2 regions of the Solibacillus sp. genome follow, and region 2 is predicted to be linked to the other one. Evidence: riboswitches for the same ligand, from Rfam matches in the RefSeq annotation. Region 2 holds a riboswitch; the other holds the start of a gene.

The links. A riboswitch is a leader RNA that binds a small molecule or an ion and turns the genes downstream of it on or off. The one in region 2 is predicted to bind lysine.
Region 1: it holds a riboswitch for lysine, as region 2 does, so the genes downstream of both, ABS917_RS06380 (amino acid permease) here and ABS917_RS14090 (transporter substrate-binding domain-containing protein) in region 2, are expected to answer to the same signal.

The regions. Positions count from the first base shown of each region.
Region 1 covers NZ_JBELZM010000004.1:165,025-173,412, forward strand. Annotated here, with positions in the region: gene ABS917_RS06375 (RNA 2'-phosphotransferase) at 120-815, opposite strand; gene ABS917_RS06380 (amino acid permease) at 1,044-2,498, opposite strand; lysine riboswitch at 2,719-2,899, opposite strand; gene ABS917_RS06385 (CynX/NimT family MFS transporter) at 3,042-4,241, shown strand; gene ABS917_RS06390 (restriction endonuclease) at 4,303-4,857, shown strand; gene ABS917_RS06395 (nitric oxide synthase oxygenase) at 4,900-5,955, opposite strand; gene ABS917_RS06400 (quinone oxidoreductase family protein) at 6,094-7,059, opposite strand; gene ABS917_RS06405 (tripartite tricarboxylate transporter permease) at 7,157-8,388, opposite strand, start outside.
Region 2 covers NZ_JBELZM010000014.1:85,213-93,600, reverse strand. Annotated here, with positions in the region: gene ABS917_RS14100 (2-oxoglutarate dehydrogenase E1 component) at 1-1,147, shown strand, start outside; gene odhB (2-oxoglutarate dehydrogenase complex dihydrolipoyllysine-residue succinyltransferase) at 1,241-2,503, shown strand; lysine riboswitch at 2,649-2,836, shown strand; gene ABS917_RS14090 (transporter substrate-binding domain-containing protein) at 2,951-3,787, shown strand; gene ABS917_RS14085 (amino acid ABC transporter permease) at 3,910-4,656, shown strand; gene ABS917_RS14080 (amino acid ABC transporter ATP-binding protein) at 4,658-5,392, shown strand; gene ABS917_RS14075 (DUF6501 family protein) at 5,728-5,925, shown strand; gene ABS917_RS14070 (toxic anion resistance protein) at 5,972-7,084, opposite strand; gene ABS917_RS14065 (5-bromo-4-chloroindolyl phosphate hydrolysis family protein) at 7,088-7,735, opposite strand; gene ABS917_RS14060 (DUF1033 family protein) at 8,032-8,322, shown strand.

The DNA.
Region 1 (8,388 bases), on a different contig from region 2:
GAATGTTCCAATTATAATCATGGAAATGATAGTTTGCAATAACATTTAAATAATAAAATTATTCTTATTTTTCGGAAATTTGGTTAAAAAGTAAATTTTATTTAGTATAATGTTCGGTTTTAGGCATTATTTTCTAACACTTCAGCTAGATTCTCTTTAAATTGTTCGAACTTCGAACCATCTGCACCATAGTAGCTCATGCTGCGGGTAACAAAAACAGACGCTTTTTTGCCATCTTCATAAACCATCTCCGCAAATGGGCCGGTCTGTTCCAGTAATTGTACCTTTGTCACATCTTCATTAAAAATGGCTAACCGATCAGCATACCGCGCTTTAAATTGTTCGTATGCGGCAGTCCCTTGCAAAATAATAATTTCCGGCTGAAACTCATCCATTACTTCTTTAAAAATGAGATTTCCTTGTTCAAAATTAGCTGTATCCTCTTTTTTAGCTACTTTTGCTTCATCCCCTGATTCTATCTGATACGTATTTAAAGAAGTATATATGAGCGGTTCCTGATGCTGTTTTTCCAGCCAGTTTTCAAACTGTAAAGAACCTTTAAATTCCCGAGGTGCCCCTTTAATTTCACTTAAATAAAGGTCATGGAAAAGATCTCTGTTCACTAATGACTCCGCAAAAGTGTGCTCGCTTCTGTCTTCTACTTTAAACAAAGGTACCGCATGTGAACTTACTAGGAAAATACGGGATTTATACGGGTTTCCCTTAGCAAGAAACGGTCGATACAACACATCCTTGCTACCTTCCCCTGTTAACCACGAATATACTTTTTTATAGAAACCTTTTGAAATAGGCATGTTTTCACTTCCTTATTCTTCAGTGTTACTCAATTTTGTTTCTTCTATAATACCACTCTTGTTGCCATCATACTCGAGGAAATTATTCCTCACTTTTGTACAGATTATCTTCAAACAGCATAGCATAATCCTCAATCACTCCAACTTATTCCTCACTTCAGCACAAATAATCCTCATAAACAAAAAAAACGCAATGAAAGCCTGGAAGCTCACATTACGTTTCAGAAATTAATTATTCGATAAATCGCAGTCCTTTAAAGGAACGATTTTCGTTTTGTGTTTAAATTTATAGCCAAACCATAATGCGGCAAACAATGGTAAGCCGATATATGAAACAACGACACCGTACCAGTCAATTGTTCCACCCATAAAGGCCATATAGTTTTGACCTAGCACGACAATCATACATAGGGCAAACGCAAATAACGGACCGAATGGGAAGAATTTTGATACATATGGTAAATCGCTCAATGAATGTCCTTGTGCAACATATGCACGACGGAATCGGTAATGACTGATTGCAATACCAAGCCAAGCGATGAACCCGGACATACCGGAAGCATTTAATAACCAAATGTAGACAACACCGTCACCGAAAAACGATGCCAGGAATGCTAATGAACCGACTGCCAATGTAGCTAAGAGTGCATACATCGGAATACCGCGTGAAGTTACTTTCATAAACAGTTTCGGCGCTTTTCCGTCTACTGCTAACTGATAAAGCATACGACTTGCTGCATATAACCCTGAGTTCCCTGCAGATAACATCGCAGTTAAAATGATCGCATTCATAACAGATGCCGCAAATGCCACACCTAAGTTTTCAAATACTAAAGTAAATGGACTTGTCGCAATATCTTCTGATAAGAGACGTGAATCCGTATACGGAATCAGTAATCCGATTGCACCGATTGCGAAAATGTAAAACAGTAAAATACGCCAGAATACTGAACGTACAGCTTTTGGAATGTTTTTGCCCGGGTCATCTGTTTCCCCTGCTGTTACCCCAAGCATTTCCGTACCTTGGAACGAGAAACCTGCTGCAAGGAAAATACCGAACAATGCCAGGAAACCTCCATTAAACGGTGCGTCGTCTTTAACGAAGTTCGTAAAGCCGACCGGATCGTTCCCGCCTAAAATTCCGAAAATCATTAAGAAGCTGACAATGATGAAGACAATTACTGTCGCGACTTTAATCATCGCAAACCAGTATTCTGCCTCACCGAAAGCTTTTACTGATGCTAAGTTAAAGGATAAAACGACTACGATAAATAAAATTGTCCATAAAATTGAAGAACTGTCCGGGAACCAGTATTTCATAATTAACGAAACAGCCGCAATTTCTGCTGCAATTGTAATTGCCCAGTTGTACCAATAGTTCCAGCCAAGCGCAAAGCCTAAAGCCGGATCCACAAATTTAGTTGCATACGTACTAAACGAACCGGATGTTGGCATATAGGCAGCCATTTCCCCTAATGATGTCATTAGGAAATAAACCATAACGCCGATCAGTGCATATGCAAGCAATGCCCCGCCTGGACCTGCCTGTGCAATCGCACCGCCTGATGCTAAGAATAAACCTGTACCGATTGTTCCGCCAAGCGAAATCATCGTTACATGGCGACTTTTCAAACTCTTTTTCAACCCGTTGTTACCGAGCTGATCTATTTTAATCTCACTCATGAATATAAAACTCCCTTTTTGTTTTGCTTGATAAGGTATCAATTACGCCTCGGAGTAATTGCGTCCAGATTTTTTCGAGATCCCTCAAAAAGTTCCTTTAAAAATCTGTGACATCCACCGGAGGTCTGCACTCATCGGGTGTCACAGATATCCGATGAGTGCAGGTAAAAGAAAAACCACCACAAGTTTTTGTGATGGTTATATTTACACCTCATCAAACTTGAAAGATAGCTCAACACATGCTCACACATGTGACAGTTCTGTTCCTTATCGAAAACAGCCCCAGCATTATTTTCAAGAAGAAAAATAACACTTCGGCAACCATTCCTTTCATAAAGCTTCACCGATTCTTCCTAATCTCAGCTATACTAGTCTTAATGATTGCGACCTCTACCTCATACATCTACATGAGGTAATGTTTTATTTAATTGATTAAAAGTCTAACATAACATTTTTTTGATAGCAATGGCTTCACCTTTATTCTGTTTTTTAAGAGTATTCACACTACTCAAACATATATTACTAGACAAAAGGAGAATTATTATGGACACCGAACAATTGAATCAAAACAGCAAAAAAATACTATCCAACCGACAGCTCATCTATTTTATGGTTGCCGTATTTTTATTTGCAACAACATTACGTACACCGATTACATTAGTCGGTCCGATTATTTCGTTTATTCGTGAAGGTCTCGGGATATCGAACTTTCTTGCGGGCTTTTTAACGACCATCCCTTTAATTGCCTTTGCGGTTGTTTCACCATTTGCACCAAGTATTGCCCGTAGGTTCGGGATGGAATGGACATTATTTTATTCCGTCATTTTGCTATGTGCAGGGATTTTACTGCGTTCACTTGGGGCAACGTCTTTGCTCGTTTTAGGAACAATATTAATTGGCGTCGCAATTGCATTCGGGAATGTTCTCATCCCAAGTTATTTTAAATGGAAATTCCCATTGCATATCGGCTTATTAACAGGGATTTATTCTGTATCAATGAACATTTCTTCCGGACTTGCTGCGGGCTTCAGTTATCCTATAGCTGCAAACGCAGGCTGGCAAATAGCAGCAGGGATTACGATTATTTTAGGGATTCTTACATTACTAATTTGGCTGCCGATTTTGCGCCAGGAAAAAATTGCATTACAAATGCCGACATCCCAGACAAAGAAAACGCTGATGTGGAAGTCACCGCTTGCCTGGGCAGTCGCAGGAGCAATGGGGTTCCAGTCGTTTATATTTTACTGCTCTTCAGCTTGGTTACCCGAAATATTCATTAGCCAAGGCCTGGATGCTACGGCTGCCGGTTGGATGGTATCCATTATGCAATTTTCGCAAATACCGATGACATTTATTATTCCGATTATCGCAGGGAAAATCGCTTCACAACGTCCGATCGTTGTTTTCTTTACAATATGTTACTTAGTCAGTTTCACGGGTATCTTGATGGAATGGACAAACCTTGCCATCTTATGGATGATTTTACTGGGCTTTGCAGGCGGGGCTTCATTTGGTTTAGTGCTGATGCTGTTCTCATTGCGGACGAAGACAGCCTATGATGCAGCTGAACTTTCCGGTTTCGCACAGTCAATCGGTTATTTCGTTGCCGCAATCGGACCGGTTCTGTTCGGCTATGCCCATGACTTGACGGATAGCTGGTCAATCCCAATTGTGCTGTTTATTCTAATTTCTGTTCTGTTATTTATCGCTTCCTTTATGAGTGCAAACAATCGTACGATATAACCAAACGTATGTACCCTTTTATGATATAATAACGGTAGTAAATAAAAGGAGTACAGAACTATTGCGTAAAAAGAGAAAACGGAATAAAAAACGCCTGCCGGTTATCCCGTTGTTTTTCATCGCATCGGCTGGTGCAGCTGGTTATTATGTATCGCAAACAGCTGAAGGCATCGGTATTGGAATTGTCGCTTATTTCGTACTATATATCGCGTTTAAAGTTTGGCTAAGATCGCTGAAAACGAGGAAATTACGGAAGTCCGGCATTCGCGAAGTCGATAAAATGACCGGTGAGGATTTTGAAAGATTTTTAGGAGAGTTATTTAAGCGACGCGGTTTTAAAGTGAGCTATACCGCAACGAGCGGTGACTACGGTGCCGATCTTATTTTAAAGGACGGAAAAGATATTATTGCAGTCCAGGCAAAACGCTATTCCGGTACAGTCGGTGTAAAAGCTGTTCAGGAAATTATCGGTGCGGTAAAAATGTATGAGGCAACTGAAGCTTGGGTTGTTACAAACAGTCATTTTACCCGCCAGGCCGAAAAACTTGCCGACATCAACGACGTTTACTTGATCGACCGCGATGAATTGATCCAAATTATATTAAATAAAAGGTAAGAAATAGGTGTGCAGAGGCTTTCGCTTCCTGCACACCTATTTTTAATATGGTTGTTGCTGGTATAGGTAGTTTGGTTTTTTTATCTTGTTGGCAATCGGTTCATGATACAGATCAGTTGTGGCGGGAGATAATGGCGGTACAAGCCATACCCAGTTTCCCGTTACATCCCGGTTGCTTGCATGTTCCTGCTTTTGAAACAGCTGAAATTGCTGGGCAGCGGTATGATGATCGACAATACTTACCCCCGCTTTTTTATATGAATGTAGTACCGCAACATTCAGTTCGACAAGTGCACGGTCCTTCCAAAGCGACGCATTCACCGAAATGTCCAGTCCCATTGCTTCGGCCACTTTCGGCAGGAAATTATAGCGGTATGTATCCGCTAAATTACGCGCCCCGATTTCCGTTCCCATATACCACCCGTTAAATGGCGCTGCCGGAAAATCAGTGCCCGCAATATTAAAACGCATACTCGAAATAATCGGGACTGCATACCACTTCATATTTAGTTTCGAAAAATCATAATCAGGATGGGTAATCGCCACTTCCAGCACATGCTCTTTTGGAATGTTAAAAAGCATTGGGTCCCGGTCATCTACTTGAATGACAAGTGGTAAAACATCGTAGTTTGTACGTGCACCTTGCCAGCCGAGGCTTTCGCACATTTTCGTAAACTCGAGTGAATCGGAATCTCCAGCAATCCCATCATCTGTTTCATAGCCTGCATAGCGGATTAACTGATGATTCCAAATGCGTACACGGTCCGGTTCAAATAGTGTAATAGCCGGTCTGATTTTCCCGTTGTTGGTGGCAAAATCAATATGGTTTATTAGCGCTTCATAAATTTCAACTTCATTTAGTAAATGGCGCCCATCAAACACGGTTAAGCTATTCCAAAACAGGCGCCCGATGCATTTATTGCTGTTGCGCCATGCAACCCGTGCCCCGTACGTAAGCTCATCTTTCGTTAAGGTGAAATCCGGAAGCTGAACTTCTTCCATCCGCTCTTTCAGCCACTCTTCTGTCTGGTTTGTTTCTTTTTTATATAAAGTAAGGAAATCTATTCGTTCATGCAATACTGTAGTCGCTGTTGCCATTGTTTCATCCCCTTCTAGCCTTTATTTTGGCCTCTTAGAAAGGGAAACTCAATAAAACGACAACAGGTTAAAACATATATATTTCATACATGACTAAAATTGTTCATAAAGTTCGGATCTATAATAATAGAACTCATTTTATAAAAGGCGAATTAAAACCTTCCCTTGATGCTTTCTGCTTTCAATTAGACGATGCGCCTCCTGGACTTCCTCTAAATCGAAGACTTGAGCAATTGGAACGTTTAATTGTTTGCTTTCGAACAATGGAATGATTCGCTCAACTACGGGAGCTAATCGGGATGGAGCTTCCTTACGAGTTGTACCTAAGCTGAAACCTTTTATGTTTCGGCAGCTACTATGCACATCGCTTGTTGATATTACACCAGCTTTTCCACTGCTATTTCCAAACTGAACCAATGTCCCGTAGTTAGCTAAGCATTCAAGACTTGCCTTTGTAACATCACCGGCGACCGAATCAAAAATTACTTGTGCCCCTCTACCATTAGTATGTTGCTTAACGCCTTCTACAAAGCTTTCGTAAGTAAACACATCATCAGCACCTATGCTCAAAACATAATCTTTCTTACCTAAATCACCGACAGTTCCAATGATTTTTGACACACCATAATGTTTTGCCAACTTCACAAGCATTGTCCCTACACCACCAGCCGCGCTATGTACGACAATTGTATCTTCCTTTTGTATATCTCCAATTTGTTTAAGTAAAACTTCCGATAAAATGGTCACGGTTGGTAGAGCAGCAGCCTGTAATGGATCGATCGCTTCGGGAATTTTAAAGGTTAACGTTTCTTTTGCCGCTACTACTTGCTGATAAGAACCCCCTTTAGGAAATGCGAAAACATAATCTCCTTTTTGAAATGACGCACTTTTACTTTCAATGACGTGCCCTACAATATCTAAGCCTAATGTGATGGGAAATGTACTTTGACCTTTATTACCCATTCGAGTTTTGATATCAGCATAATTTACGCTCGTATATAGCCCCTGTATTAATACTTCCCCCTGTTGGATTGCAGGTATCTCCACATCTTCCACAATTAAAACATCTGCCGCTCCTGCTTTGTATTGACGTATACTTTTCATTTAACCCATTCCCCCTACATGTTCTATTTATTTCAAATAAAATAGCCGCCCGAATTCGGACGGCATCTTTCTGTTAAACACGACTTAGTAGCTTAACTCATCCTTCTTCATTAATAATTACATTTTTCCCACGTAATTTCATAAGAATCGGAATTAGTATCCATAAAACTGCAACAATCAGGAAGATTAATGAAAGTGGTTTTGCTACGAAAATACTGTACTCCCCATTTGAAATTGTTAAAGCACGTCGCATGTTATTTTCAATCATCGGACCTAACACAAGCGCTAAAACTAATGGAGCAACAGGGAAATCATTTTTCGCAAAGAAATAGCCTGCAATCCCGCACCCTAATAACAGGAATAAATCAAACGTCGTATATTGAACTGCATATACACCAAAAAATGAAATAGCAATAATGATAGGCAGTAAGAATCTTTTCGGTGTTTGAATAATTTTAGCGAAAACACGAACTAATGGCATGTTTAATACAAGCAGCATTAAGTTTCCAAGGAACATACTGGCGATCAATCCCCACGCTACATCCGGATGTTCCTCAAATAATAATGGACCTGGCTGAATATTGTACATAATGAACGCACCCATTAAAATGGCTGTCGTTCCCGATCCCGGAATCCCTAATGTTAATAGCGGAATCATCGCTCCACCCGATGATGCATTATTTGCAGATTCCGGGGAAGCAACCCCGGCAATATTTCCTTTACCAAATGATTCTGGATTTTTGCTAATCTTCTTTTCTGTAATATACGCAAAGAAGGAAGCAAGTGTCGCTCCAGCACCTGGAAGTACTCCTAAAAAGAAGCCAAGGAATGATCCGCGTGCAATTGGTGCCGCACTGTCTTTTAAATCCTTTTTGGTAGGTAAAATACGGTTGATCTTCGCGATCGGTTCATCGTTGCCATCCTTCTCGAAGATCGTTTTAAATACCTCACCTAATGCAAATAAACCTACAGCAACTGTTAAGAATTCAATTCCGCTAAATAAAACTGGCTGGTCATATGTAAATCGGGCAATTCCTGAAACCGCATCTATTCCAATTGTTCCTAATAATAGACCAAGAACCGTCATAATTAATGCCTTCGTAATCGATTTACCCGCTAAACCACTTACCGCCGCCAACCCTAACAGCATTAGCGAAAAGTATTCTGCCGGACCAAAATTTATTGCTACTTTTGATAATGGTCGGGCTAATAGAACCAACCCGATTAACGCGATAATACCTGCGATAAACGAACCGATTGCCGCAATGGATAAGGCAGCTCCAGCTCTTCCCTGCCGTGCCATTTGATACCCGTCCAGCGTCGTAACAA
Region 2 (8,388 bases):
GGCTAAAGTTAATGAAGATCTACTGGTATTTGAAGATGGGTTTGAACCACAAAACAAGTTAGGTAAAATTTTAGCAAAACGCCGTGATGCTTTCGCAGATGGTAAAATTGACTGGGGTCATGCTGAAACATTAGCATATGCAACAATCACGCAAGATGGCACACCGGTTCGTTTCACTGGCCAGGATGCACAACGTGGTACGTTCTCTCAACGTCACTTAGTTTTACATGATAAAAATAATGGTTCTGAATTCACACCATTACATCACATTGAAGGTGCAAAAGCATCATTCACTGTTTACAACTCACCTCTTACAGAAGCAGGTGTAGTAGGTTTTGAATACGGGTATAATTTAGAAAACCAAAATGTACTAACAGTATGGGAAGCACAATTCGGTGACTTTGCAAACATGGCGCAAGTAATGTTTGATAACTTCATCTCAAGTGCACGCGCTAAATGGGGTCAAAAATCTGGATTCGTACTTCTTTTACCACATGGTTATGAAGGTCAAGGTCCGGAACACTCATCAAGCCGTATGGAACGATTCCTGCAATTATCTGCAGAAAATAACTGGTTCGTAGCAAACTGTTCAAATGCAGGCAACTACTACCACTTATTACGCCGTCAAGCTGCATTATTAGGTACAGAAGGTGTACGTCCATTAGTAGTGGTTTCTCCGAAATCACTTTTACGTCACCCACTTGCTGCAGCTACTGCTGAACAACTTGCAACTGGTCGCTTCCAGGAAGTAATCGAGCAAGAAGGTTTAGGCAAAAACACAGAAGCGGTTGAAAAAGTAGTACTTGGTACAGGTAAAGTAATGATCGATTTAGCAGAACGCGTGAAAGACGGCGAAGGGCTTGATCACTTACACATTATCCGTGTTGAACAAATTTATCCATTCCCTGCACAACAAGTGAAAGAAATTATCGCTCGTTTCCCGAATGTTAAAGAAATCGTTTGGGTACAGGAAGAACCGAAAAACCAAGGTTCATGGACATATGTTCTTGAAACATTATATGATATCGCAGAAGGCAAAAAAGTTCGCTATGTAGGACGTCCTGCAATGAGCTCAACTTCTGAAGGCGATGGCGATTCACATAAAGCAGCGCAAGCTAAATTAGTGAACGAAGCACTTGAAAAGTAATAAATGATTTGTTTAAAAAGAGCTGCTTCTATTTAAAATAGAAGTGGCTTGCTATACAATGAATGTGTAGCGTAATTAAAGGAGGATATGAACGTGGCTGAAATTAAAGTCCCTGAATTAGCAGAATCAATTACTGAAGGTACAATTGCCCAGTGGGTGAAAAAAGTTGGAGATCGCGTAGAAAAAGGCGAATTTATCGTTGAGTTAGAAACTGATAAAGTTAATGCTGAAATCATCTCTGAAGAAGCAGGCGTTTTAAAACAAATTTTAGCAGAAGAAGGCGATACTGTATTAGTAGGACAAGTAATCGCAGTAGTTGAAGCAGGCGAAGGCGCAGCACCTGCACCGGCCGCTAAAGAAGAAGCTCCAGCAGCAGCTCCGGCTCCAGCAAAAGAAGAAGCTCCTAAAGCAGCAGCACCTGCACCAGTTGCAGCTGAAGAAACTTCGGGTGAGCGTGTGATCGCTTCACCGGCAGCTCGTAAATTAGCTCGTGAAAAAGGTATCGACTTAGCAGCAATTTCACCTGTTGACCCACAAGGTCGCGTACGTGTACAAGACGTTGCAGCACATGGTACAGCACCAGCGGCTCCAGCAGCACAAGCTGCTCAAGCTCCAGCAGGCAATGGTCCAATGATCTTTACACCAGCAGCTGATACAGACCGTGTAACAGTAGAAAAAATGAGCCGTCGTCGTCAAACAATTGCAAAACGTTTATTAGAAGTAAAACAATCAACTGCAATGTTAACTACTTTCAACGAAATTGATATGACGAACATTATGGCATTACGTAAACGTAAACAAGATGAGTTCGTGAAAGCTAACGATATTAAATTAGGCTTCATGTCATTCTTTACAAAAGCTGTAGTAGCAGCATTAAAGAAATATCCATATGTAAATGCACAAATTAACGGTGACGAAATTCACTTAAACAACTTCTTCGATATCGGTATTGCTGTATCAACAGAAGAAGGTTTAGTAGTACCGGTTGTTCGTGATGCAAATGCGAAAAACTTTGCTGAAATCGAGAAAAACATTGCAGAATTAGCTGGTAAAGCACGCGACAAAAAATTGGGCTTAAACGACATGGCTGGCGGATCATTCACAATCACTAACGGTGGTGTATTCGGTTCATTAATGTCAACACCAATCATGAACGGTACTCAGGCTGGTATTTTAGGTATGCACTCAATCGTAAACCGTCCAGTAGCTGTCAATGGTGAAGTTCAAATTCGTCCAATGATGTATGTAGCATTATCTTACGACCACCGTATCATCGATGGAAAAGATTCTGTTGGCTTCTTAAAAACAGTTAAAGAAATGATCGAAAACCCAGAAGATTTATTGTTAAATTCTTAATAGTATTTACTCTACTAATGCGCGATACTTTACGTATTGCGCATTAGTTTTTTTTTTCAGTTAGATTTCAGAAAAATGAGTGTTGACGGAAATGTCGCAATAATGTAATATAAACATATCAATTTCATATCAAAACCTCACACTCTCGTGAGGTAGAGGCGCGATACTTAACAGTTTTATATGGAGCCATGAGCTGGCTTTGAAATATAAGAGAAGGAAATATCGCCGAAGTGTTGTAAACGCTCAATTTTACAATGCTGGGTCTGCAGTGAATAATTGCAGAACTGTCTCAATCATCTATATCCATGATGGTTGAGTTGTGCTATCTCAAAATGGGAACTGTAGAGGATTCGGGCTAATTATAATTTAAACGACCTAAAGTTCTTCTTTTAGGTCGTTTTTTGCATATATAACGCCCGAAATTTAACAAATAAGGAGAGGATTTCTTTGAAAAAGAGACTATTAATTTTACTGACTGCCATGACAATGCTATTGCTAGCAGCTTGCGGTTCAAGCGATGAAGGTACTACAAGCAGTTCTGATTCAGAAAAAAAAGTGATTAAAATCGGTATGGAAGCGGCGTATGCGCCTTTTAACTGGTCACAAAAAGATGATGCCAATGGCGGAGTTCAAATTGCAGGTTCAAAGGAATATGCAGCAGGCTATGATGTGGAAATTGCGAAAAAAATTGCAGAAGGTCTGGACATGGAATTACAAATTGTTAAAACAGACTGGGATGGTTTAATTCCATCATTACAATCAGGTGCCATTGATCTAGTAATTGCTGGTATGTCACCAATGCCTGAACGTAAGGAAGTAATTGATTTCACAGAGAACTATTACACAAGTGACTATGTCATTGTTGTAAAAGAAGACGGCCCTTATGCAAATGCAACTTCATTATCCGACTTTGCAGATGCAAAAATTACAGGTCAGCAAGCGACAACACATTATGATGTAATCGATCAAATCGAAGGTGTTCAAAAACAAGTAGCGGCAACTGATTTTGGTGCAATGCGAGTGCAATTACAGTCAGGCGCAATTGATGGATACGTTTCAGAACGTCCAGAAGGTATCTCTGCTGAAATGGCTCTGAATAATATTAAATACATTGTACCTGAGCCAAACTTCGAAGCAGACGAAGCGTCAACAGCTGTAGCAGTAGGTTTGAAAAAGGGTTCAGATTTACGTGAACAAATTAACAAAGTATTAGCTGAAATTTCGGAAGATGAGCGTCAGAAATTAATGGAAGACGCAATTGCAAATCAACCAGCAGCACAATAATGGTGTAGCATTGACAGTTTTAATGAGGTTGTCTTGCCGGCAAACGGAAGACAACCTTTTTCTATTAAAATTATGGTTTCATACATAAATAGTAGAAACAAAAAGAAATGGAGGACAAGGCGATGGCATTTTTAGAATCATCATGGAACTTGTTTACGAACAATTGGGATTTATTTGTACGTGGAGCTTGGACTGCACTTCTCTTGGCAATTATCGGGACAGTTTGTGGAACACTGATCGGATTTTTCATCGGAATTATGCACACAATTCCACAACGCAAAAAAAATGTTAAATCAGCTCTTCTGAAAGTCATTAATTTTATTTTAACGGCTTATGTGGAAATTTTCAGAGGCACGCCAATGATGGTCCAGGCGATGGTCGTATTTTACGGTCTTGTCTATTTAGGAATCGATATTGACCGCTTTTTAGCAGCCTCCATCGTAATTAGTTTAAACACAGGAGCCTACATGGCCGAGTATGTGCGTGGTGGTATCGTATCGATTGATAAAGGCCAATTTGAGGCTGCACAAGCGATTGGAATGAATCACCTGCAAACGATGATTCATATTGTACTGCCGCAAGTAGCACGCAATATTTTACCTGCAACAGGGAATCAGTTCGTTATGAATATTAAAGATTCATCTGTCCTAAGTGTTATTTCGGTAGTGGAGCTGTTCTTTACTGCGAATTCAATAGCGGGCAGTAACTATAAATATATTGAAGCATTCTTTATCGCGACAGTATTATACTTCATTATGACATTTACTGTAACTCGCTTCTTACTATTGTTCGAGAAAAAGATGGACGGACCTTCTTCGTATAAAGTGGAGCTCATTACAGGCAACAAGCTAGATAAGGATGGTGAATAAGATGACAGTTGTAATTGATATTAACCATTTAAATAAAAAATTCGGTGATCATGAAGTATTGAAAGATGTCAATTTCCAAGTAAACAAAGGGGAAGTCGTAACGTTGATCGGCTCTTCAGGTTCAGGGAAATCAACGCTTTTACGCTGTATTAATTTACTGGAAACACCAACAGCAGGGGAAATAATCTACAATGGGGAAAATATCCTAAATGACGGACATCAAATTGAAAAGTACCGTACGCATTTAGGTATGGTATTCCAGCAGTTCAATTTATTCAATAATTTGGATGTACTAAATAACTGTATTGTTGGTCAAATTAAAGTGTTAAAGCGTTCAAAAGATGAAGCAGAACGTAATGCGATGAAATATTTGGAGCTTGTCGGGATGAGCGCCTATAAAAATGCGAAACCGAAACACTTATCCGGTGGACAAAAACAACGTGTGGCAATCGCACGTGCACTAGCGATGGATCCTGATGTAATGCTGTTCGATGAACCGACATCAGCACTTGACCCTGAAATGGTAGGGGAAGTATTAAAGGTAATGCGCCATCTAGCAAATCAAGGAAATACGATGCTGATCGTTACTCATGAAATGGAGTTTGCCAAGGAAGTATCGGACCGGATTGTATTCATGGACAAAGGGGTTATTGTTGAAGAAGGCCCTCCGGAACATTTGCTTGTTAATCCAAAACATGACCGGACTAAAGAGTTCCTGAAAAGAACATTACGGTAATAGCAAAAAGCTCGCAGTTAAATGCGAGCTTATTTTCGTGAGTTCCATTCGCTTATTAAAATAAATACAATTGCAAAGGCAATTACAATTGCGAAAAACCACATTGGAATACTACCAAATGCCATAAATTCCACCTCTGTTTGTGAGTTTAACATGGAATAGTTGTTCTATCAAATATCAGAAACAGCGATAAATTAAAATTAATTTAATGTGTTGGGATTCTAAGTAATTAAAGAAGCAAGAAAAGTGGATTTTTACTACAACGCGCTTTCCACTGACAGAAAAATCATATAAAATAGGAGAGTATCGATAATAGTTAAAAGTGAGGGAACAACATGCTACATTTAAATTGGAAAGATGCGCCGACAATTCGCACAGTAAAATGTGTACATACGGATGCATCGAAATATTTGGTATCAAACGTATTAACAGTAGGCAAAGAATATGAAGTGAAAAATGAAACAGAAGAATTCATCTTTGTAATCGACAACACAGGTGAAGTTGGCGGATTCTATAAAGAATACTTCGCTTAAAAAGAAAAGGTGTGCGAAAAGTCATAATGGCTTTTCACACACCTTTTTATTTTTGTTCTAATATCGTATGTTCGATTTCATGGCGCTTTTCGTCTGTCTGTACGTGCACGCGTAATGTATCTTCAATATCGTGAAGCAACTGCATTTGGGTTTGTTTAAACCGGTCAATATCACTATGGGATAATGCTGGTCGATTCACTGCTTTTTTGGATACTTCAAGCATTTTGCCATTTTTACGCATCAACTGTTCAGATGCATCCATAAGACGCTCCTGAGACCGTATCGCACGACGCTGATTGTTCATATTTAATAGCATCGCGATTTGAGACTGCCATAAGGGGATGGTCGTCATAATCGAACTTTGAATTTTTTCGATTAACATTTGATTTGTTTGCTGAATCATCCGGATTTGCGGTGCGTATTGTATCGCGACTTCACGCGAAAGTTCCAGGTCATACATACGGCGGTCAATCCACTCGATTTGCATTTCAATATCTTTCAATTCATGCTGTTTAAACGGATTTTGTCCATCTACAATTTCTTTTTGCACTGCAGGTAAGACAACATCTCGCATATGCTGTTTTTTTATTTCCAGTGTTGCAATATAAACATTGATTTCCTGGAAATAATCCTCATTGATCGCATACAGTTTATTTAAAAACTGATAATCGTTTAATAAAGCATTTTGATTATATTCCAGTTGAATGCTTAAGCGATCGATGCGTTTACTTAACTTATTGTAGTGGGTCATGATTTCTTGAATAGACTGTGTGGATCGGCTGAAAAGTTTTGCAAAAAAACCTTTATCCTGTTCAATTAATGCATCCGGGTCAATCATCTCCAAATGCTGCATTAAATCGGATAATACTTCACCGACTTTCCGTACATCTTTGCGTTGAATATACTGCAGCATCTGGGTCGTGAATTTTTTTAGTGCTTCTTGTGCGGGTAAACCAAATGCCAAAACCGTTTCGTAATTTTTTGGCTCTAAATTTTGGGCTAATTGCAGTGCCCGCTGTTTCATATCATTTGATAATGATGCGAAAAGCGGTGAGGCTGCATTGTTTGCAACATTCACCGCAAATTGTTCTTTACTTACTTGCAAGTCAACATTTTCACTCGCTGTAAAGGCATCAAATGGATTATTTGTCATATTCATTTGTTACTCACCGCCGATTTTTAATCGATCTTTACGCTTTTCATTCGACAATTTTGCAAAGTCGAGTTCGATTTTCAAGTTTTCGATATCCGAAGATAAAGCACTTTTCAAATCAGATTCCATCGTTATCTGTAGCTCTTTTAAAGTTCTACGTGTATCTTCCAACGCTAAATGCACTTCCGTACCAGGTACTTGTTCTTTTGTCAGTAACGTGTATTTATCAGAAAGCTGTACGGCTGACGGCAAGTGTGCATAGAAGAAATCTTCCACTGCATAAAACTTGTGCGGGTTTGTCTGCACAATATTGATAATGCGTTTTGCTAGTTTTGACATTTCATTTATTTGCTTAAAAGAACGTACAGAACGCACTCTGACATACTGCTGATTTAATGCCTGAATATGTGAACGGGCCTGTTTTAATTGTGCTTCGATTAAGTTGTATTCAGATTTTGAAAGCCCGACTTTTTTGCTTTGTGCCGTTTTCTGAATGGTGTAAGTTACTTTATTACTGATGAAATATGCTGCTGCTCCAAGAGGTAATGCCAGCATCGTTGTTATGCCGGTAAAATTAACAAACGTAAGTGTGACCGCTGTCGAAAAAACTAATACATTAATTAGATGTCGTGTTAGAAAATTTATAGGACCAAGCATTGTCATACCTCCTTTACTCGATACTATTGATACGTATGAAACGTAAAAAAGTTTCAATATTAGTTACTTTATTGCACAAAAATCAGCAGAATTAGTTATTTAATACCCCACATTTCTAAAAAAATTGAAATGCTGTCTTTTCTTAATCGTAACAAGTTTTGGCTCTATTAAAAAGTAAAAAGATTCGGAAAGACGAACAATTATTATGATTTCCATTCTTCCCCTAATTATAATTAGCATTATTAGACATCGCGGACAAAAGTGTTTAAAATATAGAGAAAGAAAGGATAATGTATATGTATAAAATTATTTATATGAAGGCAGATTACGAGCCTTGGTGGCAATTTGACGGTTGGGAAGAGTATATCGTATCAACGGAGCTATATGATACAGAGCATCAATTCCAAATGGCATTGAATCATTTGCTTGCTCAATTTCGAAACAAATATGAGTTTGAAGCACATAAAAATGAACGATTTTATGCATTTTGGTCAGAGGATGAATGTGAATTTTGTGAAGCCTGTGATGATGATGCCCAAATTTATCATGGCATTATTATATTAACGCCAGAAGCGATTACACAATAATAACTCCATTTGATTGAAAATTTGCTTAATTTTCCAAATGGTAATTGACAGTCATACTTATGATAT